Regions from separate parts of the Streptomyces sp. NPDC056128 genome, predicted to be linked through region 1. Evidence: riboswitches for the same ligand, from Rfam matches in the RefSeq annotation. Region 1 holds a riboswitch; each other region holds the start of a gene.
What was found. Region 1 has a riboswitch for cyclic di-AMP ahead of ACFC1X_RS09080 (transglycosylase SLT domain-containing protein). Riboswitches for the same ligand answer to the same signal wherever they lie in the genome.

Region 1 (2,180 bases):
GGCTCGCGGTGTGCGGGCAGGGCGCGCAGGTGTACGACGCCGGCGCGCACCGGATGCTGTGGTCGGTGACCCTGGACCGGGAGCTGGCGGAGACCGCGCTCGGCAAGATCGAGGCCGAGGTGGGCCAGGTGTACGCCGCGGTCGACCAGGACGGCGTCGACGGCCTGACCCTCATCGAGCCCGGGTACCTGATGCCCCACCCCACGCTGCCCGCGGTGCGGGTGGAGCGGCGCGACCAGCTGTGGCGCACCCCGATCAGCAAGGTGCTGCTGCGCCACCCCGACCTGAGCGACGACGAGTTGGCGTCGACCGCGCGCGCGGTGGTCGGCTCCCTCGCGACGGTCACCATGTCGGGGCCCGGCACGGTGGAGCTGCAGCCGTGCGGCATCACCAAGGCGACCGGCCTGGCGCTGGCCGCCGAGCACCTGGGGGTGGGCCGCCGGCGCACGATCGCCTTCGGCGACATGCCCAACGACATCCCCATGTTCGACTGGGCGGCGCACGGCGTCGCCATGGCCGGTGCCCACTCCGAACTCAAGGCGGTGGCCGACGAGGTCACCACGACGAACGAGGACGACGGCGTGGCCGTCGTCCTCGAACGGATCTTCTGAACGTCCCTGTACAGCTCAGTACGGCTCAGTACGCGCCGAAGACGTTGTCGATCGAGCCGTAGCGGTCGGCCGCGTAGTTGCAGGCGGCGGTGATGTTGGCGACCGGGTCGTACGGGTCCCAGGAGGTGCCCTCGACGTGGTACGCCTGGAAGGTCGGGGCGATCACCTGGAGCAGGCCCTTGGACGGGGTGCCGTTGATGGCGTTGATGTCCCAGTTGTTGATGGCCAGCGGGTTGCCGGACGACTCCCGCATGATGTTGCGGTGGATGCTGTCGTACGAGCCGGGGATGCCGTGCTGCGCCATGATGTCCATCGACTCGCGGATCCAGCCGTCGAGGTTGTCCGGGTACGTCGTCGCCGCCGTGGCGGCGGTCTTGGTGGCGGCCGGGGTGGCCGCGGACGCGCCGGTGGCGCCGATGAGCGGCAGGGCGAGCACCGCGGCACCGGTGCCGGCCACGGCGAGCTTGCGGGCGATGCGGGTGGTCCGGGCGTGACGGTTCTGACCGATGGCAGACATGCTGTGTCCCTCTCCTGACGCCTGCGAGGTGAGCTGTCGGGTTCGGGCGGGGAGGTGCCCGGCCGCGCCCTGACGGGTACGGCTTCACCCCGAGCCGCTCCGGTGGTGACCGGTGCGGCGACTTACCTGGGTCCCCCGCTCCTGCCGGCGAGTGAGTTGAGTGGATGACTGTGTGTCCGGGCGATGGCAGGATTCGGCGTCCGCCCGACAGGCCGGGAACGTATGCGAGAGCACATGTCCGGAACAAGTGCAGGAATCACCCAACGTCCTGTTGACCTTGGTCTGAGGCATTTCGGGGTCTTGATCCTTTGCGGTTGCCAAGCCTCAACTGGCTTGCGGCGCAAAGGGAGGGCACAGGTTGCGGCGGGGTTGCCCGAGGGTGCTGCAGAGTGAGCCAACTCACGGGCCTCAACAAGCGCGGCAAAACGGGCATTAATCCCAACTGCGCCCCAACCGGCCCTCGATGCAGAGTGCTTCACCCGTCCGGTGTTTTCGCGCGCCGGGAGGGCATCCGTTCGGGACCGGGGAGGCGATATTGAAATCGGCCAATATGTGCTCATATCGACTGATCAAAAACATACCGCTCATGATCCGATACCGACCGGCCTGTAACGGTGGGCGCTAGCGGTGATCGAAAGGTGACCGGATACGCTGACTCGAGTGGTGGCAGCGACCTATCGACAAACCAGGTAATCGCCAGTAGGCACCAGCAGACAGGAGACCCCTCGTGACCGTCGTCGGGCCGTTCGGGCTGAGCGTGCGGGACCAGGCTCTGGAAGCCGATGTCCAGGCCGGATTGGTCGCGGTCGAGGAAGGGTTGCTTGAAGCAACCAAAAGCGAGGTGCCCTTCATCACGGAGGCCGCCCAGCACCTGGTGCGGGCCGGCGGCAAGCGGTTCCGGCCGCTCCTGGTGATGCTCTCGGCCCAGTTCGGCGACCCCTACGCCCCCGGGATCGTGCCCTCGGCCGTGGTGGTGGAGCTGACCCACCTGGCCACGCTGTACCACGACGACGTGATGGACGAGGCCGCCGTGCGGCGCGGGGTCGCCAGCG
Region 2 (2,180 bases), on a different contig from region 1:
GCGGTCCTTGCCGGCCGCGCAGTGCATCAGGGCGGGGACGCTGTCCTCGGCGAGCGCGTGCAGCACCCGGGAGTGCTCCGCCGTGCGCTCCGTGATGATCGTGCGGTAGGACGCGATCATCCGGTGGGCGCCCTTGCCGTCGGCCAGGATCTCGTGCAGCTGGTCGAGGTCGCCGTCGCGGACCATCTTCCAGAACTCGGCGCCGTCCGCCGGGTCGCTCAGCGGCAGGTTCACATTGCGGACGCCCGGCAGCTCGACGTCCGGGCCTTCCAGCTTCTGGTCGGCCGCGTTGCGGAAGTCGAAGATGGTGTGCAGGCCGAGGGTGGCCAGGAAGGCGGCGTCCTCCCCGGTGGCGTGCGCCAGGTGGCCGCTGCGGAACAGCACGCCCTGCCGCACCCGTCGCCCGTCCGCGGCCGGCAGTCCGCCGACGTCCCGGAAATTGCGCACACCGGTCAGCTCGGGTTCGGTCGACGGGACCTGCTGCGTCACGGGGACTCCTCCCACTCCGCCCCGCCGACGCTGCTCGGCGGCGGGCTCGCCTCGACGATACGGCATCCCCTGTCTGCGCCAATGAGTTGTCCACAGGGCATTAAGGGCGGCCTCGGGCCTTCTGTCCGAATTGACGCCTTAATTCCAACTGGCGCTGAAATGCGAAAGGGTGGAGAAGTGGCGCGTGAGCAGCGTCATATCCGTAACCGTGCGTCGCCCGTCATGTCCACGTAATCAAGCCGGTTTTCAAGGACGTTCGCTCGAAATGCCATTCCCCGAATCGACGGAGTGTGACCGGATATTCCCGTAAAGGATCAATCGGAACACCTTCCGGCGGAACCCTTCGCTTGTCCGGGTGCGTCTTGGTCCCTTACGTTCACCACCGATCCGGACGGACGCCTAATCCTGCCGCCGACCGGAGCCCACTCTCATCCACCACCCGTACCGGCAGGAGCGGGGGACCCACAGGTACGAATGCCTGTTCCGGTTCCCGGAACGGCTTGGGGTGAAGCCGCGTTTCGGCGCGGCCGGGCATCTCCAGCCCGAACCCGACAGCTCACCTCGCAGGCGCCGGAGAGGAATTCGCCATGCCCGCGAAGGGTAAGCACCGCCGTACCAGGGCCATGCGCCTGACCCGCACCATCGCCGTCGCCGGAACCGGTGGCGCCGCGCTCGCGCTCCCGCTGATCGGGGCCGCCGGCGCCAACGCCGCCCCCGCGCACTCCGTTTCCGAGCAGTCCGTGCAGTCCATTCCGACGACGGCGAAGAAGGCCGCCGCGAATGGCGCCGAGAAGAACTCGGACGCGCGGACCTACACCGTCAAGAGCGGCGACTACCTCTCGCGGATCGCCGACGAGCAGAACGTCGACGGCGGCTGGAAGAAGCTGTACGAGGACAACCGCGAGGCCGTCGGTTCGGACCCGTCGCTGATCCACCCCGGCCTCAAGCTCTCGGTCGGCGCCAAGGCCGCCCAGCCGAAGGCCCCGTCCGCCGCCCAGTCGGAGAAGCCGGCCGCCGAGAAGCCCGCCGCCGAGAAGCCGGCCGAGGCGGAGAAGCCCGCCGCCAAGCCGGCCGAGAAGTCCACGGACGCCGAGCAGGCCTCCGCCTCGGACGCCGGCACCAGCAGCGGCTACACCTCCCCCGTCGCGGGCGGCACCGTCGGTACCCCGTACCACCAGTCCGGCAGCATGTGGTCCAGCGGCTACCACACCGGCACCGACTTCGTCGTCCCGACCGGCACCCCGCTCAAGGCCGTCGGCGCGGGCACCGTCGTCTCCGCCGGCCCCGGCGGTGCGTACGGCAACCAGGTCGTCATCCAGCTCGCCGACGGCCACTACGCCCAGTACGCCCACCTCTCCTCCCTCTCCGTCTCCGCCGGCCAGTCGGTGACGGCGGGCCAGCAGGTCGGCCTCTCGGGTGCCACCGGCAACGTGACCGGTCCGCACCTGCACTTCGAGATCCGCACCACGCCGGACTACGGGTCGGACATCGACCCGGTCGCGTTCCTGCGCTCGCACGGCGTCTCTCTCTGACGCACGGCCAGGGCGCAGCCCCCACGCCACCGAAGGCCGGACCCCGATCCCCGGGTCCGGCCTTCGGTGTATTCCGGAATTGACCAAGCCTTTAGGCGTGGCCTTTCTCACCGACCGTCAATCCCTTCCTACGGTCGCGTAGGTCACATTCCAAGGTGA
Region 3 (2,180 bases), on a different contig from region 1:
ACAGCGCGCGCGGCGTCCGGCTCATCGTGGGGGACGTGCGGGGCAAGGGCATGGGAGCGGTGGCCGCCGTCGCCGTGGTGATCGGCGCCTTCCGGGAGGCCGCCGAACAGGAGGCGACGCTGGAGGCGGTGGCGCAGCGCCTGGAGCGGGCGCTGGCCCGCGAGGGCACCCGGCGCGAGGGACTGGACGCCTTCGAGGGCTTCACCACCGCCGTCCTGGCCGAACTCCCGCACGGCGCCGGGACCGTACGCATCGTCAACCGCGGGCATCCGCCGCCCCTGCTGCTCCACGGCGACGGCACCGTGGGGTCGCTGCCCGCCCGGGAGTCGGCGCTGCCGCTCGGCATGGGCGAGCTGGGCGTGTGGCCCGACCGCGCGGAGGAGACCGCCTTCCCCGGTGGGGCCACGCTGCTGCTGTACACCGACGGGCTGTCGGAAGCCCGGGACGACCGGGGGGAGTTCTACGATCCGTACGCGCGGCTGTCCGGCCGCGTCTTCCGCCACCCGGCGAAGCTGCTCGACACCCTCGCCCGCGACGTGCGCCGCCACTCCGGGGGCGGGATGGCGGACGACATGGCGCTGCTCGCCGTACGGCGGCCACGGCGCGGCGAGCATGATCATTGTCACGAGCCGTGACGGGGTGGCGTCCCTCCGCATAACAACTGACGATCCGTCAGAAGAAAGTGGCGTGAAGGGGAATACTGACCGGCGGTCAACTCGCCCGGTTTTCACCGATCCTGAGGTGTACGTCCGGGCTGTTTTCGTTAATGATCAAGAGGAACAGCTTGGAATCCGGGCCCCGGGTCTATTAACGTTCGATAACGCAGCGCGGTCGTCCCAGCCGTCACAGAAGGCGGCTCCGTGCGCACGCGCCGAATCCCGCAAGGGAACCGGGGAACCACCACATTGGGGTGAATCGGGCGTTTGACGTCGTGGCAACACGGCTGCATGCGCGCGTAGGAGACCTTCCTGCTCCGAACCCGTCAGCTAACCCGGTAGGCGAAAGGAAGGAAAGGAGTACGCCCACGTGGCGTCCAACCGGCCTGCCCCCGAGGCCCCGTTCGTGCCCAGTCGGCACGACACCGAAACCTTCGGCTACGAGAGTTACCGCACCGAAGAGGGCCCTTGGGAGGAGTGGAATCCCACCGAGGACTCCATCCGCCCCGTACGCGGCCGGCACCGCGTCGCCAAGCAGCGTGGCGGGCTCGCCCGCAGCTCCACCGTCCTGGGCGTCGGTGTCATAGCCGCCGTCGGCGCGGGCGGCATGGCCAGCGCGCAGACCGGCAAGCCGCCGGTGTCGATCTCCATGCCGGACCTGCCCAACGTCGGCTCGCTCATCTCCGACGAGGACGCGCCGCAGCCGGAGGGTTCCAGCACCCCGCTCAGCGGCATCGGCGTGACCGCCGCCGCCGACACCACGGAGGGCACCGACACCGCGGGCGCCGGTGAGTCCCTGCGGGCCCGGATCATGGCGCAGGCCGAGCAGCAGCAGGCCCAGGTCGAGACCAAGGCCGCCGCCGAGGCCGCCGCGGCCGCCGAGAAGAAGGCCGCGGAAGCCGCCGCCAAGGCGGAGAAGGAGGCCGAGGCCAAGGCCGCCGCCGCCAAGAAGAAGGCGGAGGAGGAGGCCGCGAAGAAGGCCGAGGCCGAGCGCCTGGCCAAGCTGGCCAAGCAGTTCACGCTGCCGACCTCCTCGTACACGATCTCCTCGACCTTCGGCCAGGCCGGCGCCTACTGGTCCTCCGGCCACCACACCGGCCTCGACTTCGCCGCACCCACGGGCACGCTGCTCAAGGCCGTGCACAGCGGCACCATCACGTCGGCCGGCTGGGACGGGTCGTACGGCTACAAGACCGTGCTCACCCTGGATGACGGCACCGAGATCTGGTACGCCCACCAGTCCTCCATCAGCGTCAGCGTCGGCCAGGAGGTCACCACCGGTGACGTCATCGGCCGCGTCGGCGCCACCGGCAACGTCACCGGCGCCCACCTCCACATGGAGGTCCACACCGACGGCGGCTCCGGCATCGACCCGATGGCCTGGCTGCAGAGCAAGGGCCTCACCCCCTGAGTCACCGGCCCATCCGCTTCCCCGCTGGTCCCCGGCGGTCCTGACGGCAACCCCCCGACGTCAGGGCTGCCGGTTTGCGGGGTTTTCGCGTCCGTACCGGAATGACCTGATCC
Region 4 (2,180 bases), on a different contig from region 1:
GCCCAGGGAACGCAGATCCTCGCCACTGCCCTGCCTGGCGCGTTCCTGCCCCAGGCGGACCAGGCCGCGCAACACCTTGAGGTGGGCGTCGGTCCGGCGCCGGGCGGCCCGGGCGGCGCCGAGGGGCTCCAGGAGCGTACGGGTCTCCAGCAGGTCGGCGGCCTCCTGTTCGGTCGGTTCCGCGACGCACGCGCCCGCGTGCCGCCGGGTCACCACGAAGCCCTCGGCCTCCAGCGTGCGCAGGGCCTCGCGGACCGGGACGCGGGAGACGCCGTAGCGGCGGGCGAGGAGTTCCTCGGTGAGCCGGCCCCCGCGCGCGTGGACTCCGGCGACGATGTCGTCCCGGATCGCCGTGCACACCGAATGCGCCGGAATACGCATGACCGACCTCCGCCTTAATCCCCGTGAAACGTCGACGATTGACGTGTCCAGCGACTCTAGGCCAATCAAGCGGATATTCCGACGGCGGAGCGGATTTCATGGATATTTTTTGGCCTACGACGGGCGGCCGCGCGCCGACGAAAACCGAAAGCCCCGGCTCGGAGGCCGGGGCTTTCGGATGGTGTGGCGGGGTCCGCCGTCAGACGTTCACGCCGTGGGAGCGGAGGTAGGCGACGGGGTCCATGTCCGAGCCGTACTCGGGGCTCGTACGGGCCTCGAAGTGCAGGTGGGGCCCGGTGACGTTGCCGGTGGCGCCGGAGAGGCCGATCTGCTGGCCGGGGTCGACCGACTGGCCGACGGAGACGCCGACGGACGACAGGTGCCCGTACTGCGTGTACGTGCCGTCGTGCATCTTGATCACGACCTGGTTGCCGTACGCCCCGCCCCAGCCGGCCTCGACGACGGTGCCGACGCCGACCGCGTGCACGGTCGTACCGCTGGAGGCGTGGAAGTCGATGCCGGTGTGGCTGCCGGAGGACCACAGGGAGCTGCCGGCCTGGTACGCGGTGGAGACGTAGGAGGAGGTGATCGGCGGGACGAAGGTGTTGAGGCGCTTGCGCTCCGCCTCCCGCGCGGCGCGCTCCTTGGCCTCGCGCGCCTCCTTGGCCGCCTCGGCGGCCCGCTCGCGCGCGGCCTCCTGGGCCGCCTCACGGGCGGCGGCGTCCGCGGCGGCCTGCCGCTGTGCGAGGGCCTGGGCGTCGATCTCCTCGGCCAGGGAGTCGCCGATGCTGATGACCGGGGTGAGTCCGCTCCGCTCCACCTCGGGCTCGGCGGCGAGCGCCGGAGCCGCGAGGGTGCCGACGACGCCGGTGGTGGCGAGGGCCGCGACACCCGCCGCGCGGGCGGTACTGCGGTGCATCCTGCTGGGACGCCGGTGCTTCCCGGTGGCGCGCGTGAACGCCATGTAGAGGCTGGTCCTTTCCTTCCCTCTCGCCTACCGGGTTAGCTGACGGGTTCGGAGCAGGAAGGTCTCCTACGGACCCCCTCGCTGCGCGCGCGGGCGTCCGATTCACCCCAGGGACTACGGTGGGTCCCCGGCTCCCCTGGCTCGCGCCGTACGGGGACTCGGCGATGACTGTCCGGTGCCGCGGGTGCGGCGCACTGCCTGACGAACAGCCCGGATGACGCTAAACGCGGCTGTGTTCAATCCTCAAACGCAACAGCGCTTTTGTAGCGCATGCCACAGGGCAGACAGGCAGCCTCTCCCTCAATTCGGACAAACGGCAGCCCCGGTGACACTCCGGTCACCGGGGCCTCCTCCCGCGCGTGCCGCTATTCGGCCGCCACCACGGTGACTTCACCGATGCCGAGGGCCTCGACGGGCTCCTTGATCTGCGCGGCGTCACCGACGAGGACGGTCACCAGACGGTCGACCGGGAAGGCGTTCACGACCGCCGCCGTGGCCTCCACGGTGCCCGTGGCGGCCAGTTGACGGTAGAGCGTCGCCTGGTAGTCGTCGGGCAGATGCTGCTCGACCTGGTCGGCCAGGGTGCTCGCCACGGCCGCGGCCGTCTCGTACTTCAGCGGCGCCACACCCACCAGGTTCTGCACGGCCACGTCACGCTCGGGGTCGGTGAGCCCCTCCGCGGCGAGCTTGCGCAGCACCGTCCACAGGTCCTCCAGGGCGGGACCGGTGTTGGGGGTGTCGACGGAGCCGCTGATGGCGAGCATGGCGGCGCCGGTGCCGTCCGGCGCGGACCGCAGCACCTGCCCGAACGCCCGGACGCCGTAGGTGTAGC

Region 2: linked by a shared signal. The riboswitch ahead of ACFC1X_RS03330 (peptidoglycan DD-metalloendopeptidase family protein) and the one ahead of ACFC1X_RS09080 (transglycosylase SLT domain-containing protein) in region 1 are both predicted to bind cyclic di-AMP.
Region 3: linked by a shared signal. The riboswitch ahead of ACFC1X_RS19260 (M23 family metallopeptidase) and the one ahead of ACFC1X_RS09080 (transglycosylase SLT domain-containing protein) in region 1 are both predicted to bind cyclic di-AMP.
Region 4: linked by a shared signal. The riboswitch ahead of ACFC1X_RS38235 (M23 family metallopeptidase) and the one ahead of ACFC1X_RS09080 (transglycosylase SLT domain-containing protein) in region 1 are both predicted to bind cyclic di-AMP.

The regions. Positions count from the first base shown of each region.
Region 1 is NZ_JBHJVQ010000003.1:218,912-221,091, forward strand. It holds gene ACFC1X_RS09075 (HAD family hydrolase) at 1-611, shown strand, start outside; gene ACFC1X_RS09080 (transglycosylase SLT domain-containing protein) at 637-1,128, opposite strand; cyclic di-AMP (ydaO/yuaA leader) riboswitch at 1,133-1,288, opposite strand; gene ACFC1X_RS09085 (polyprenyl synthetase family protein) at 1,856-2,180, shown strand, end outside.
Region 2 is NZ_JBHJVQ010000001.1:767,022-769,201, forward strand. It holds gene ACFC1X_RS03325 (tyrosine-protein phosphatase) at 1-489, opposite strand, end outside; cyclic di-AMP (ydaO/yuaA leader) riboswitch at 916-1,072, shown strand; gene ACFC1X_RS03330 (peptidoglycan DD-metalloendopeptidase family protein) at 1,077-2,021, shown strand.
Region 3 is NZ_JBHJVQ010000009.1:8,928-11,107, reverse strand. It holds gene ACFC1X_RS19265 (PP2C family protein-serine/threonine phosphatase) at 1-635, shown strand, start outside; cyclic di-AMP (ydaO/yuaA leader) riboswitch at 860-1,015, shown strand; gene ACFC1X_RS19260 (M23 family metallopeptidase) at 1,027-2,067, shown strand.
Region 4 is NZ_JBHJVQ010000043.1:42,547-44,726, forward strand. It holds gene ACFC1X_RS38230 (GntR family transcriptional regulator) at 1-381, opposite strand, end outside; gene ACFC1X_RS38235 (M23 family metallopeptidase) at 581-1,345, opposite strand; cyclic di-AMP (ydaO/yuaA leader) riboswitch at 1,358-1,522, opposite strand; gene ACFC1X_RS38240 (M16 family metallopeptidase) at 1,714-2,180, opposite strand, start outside.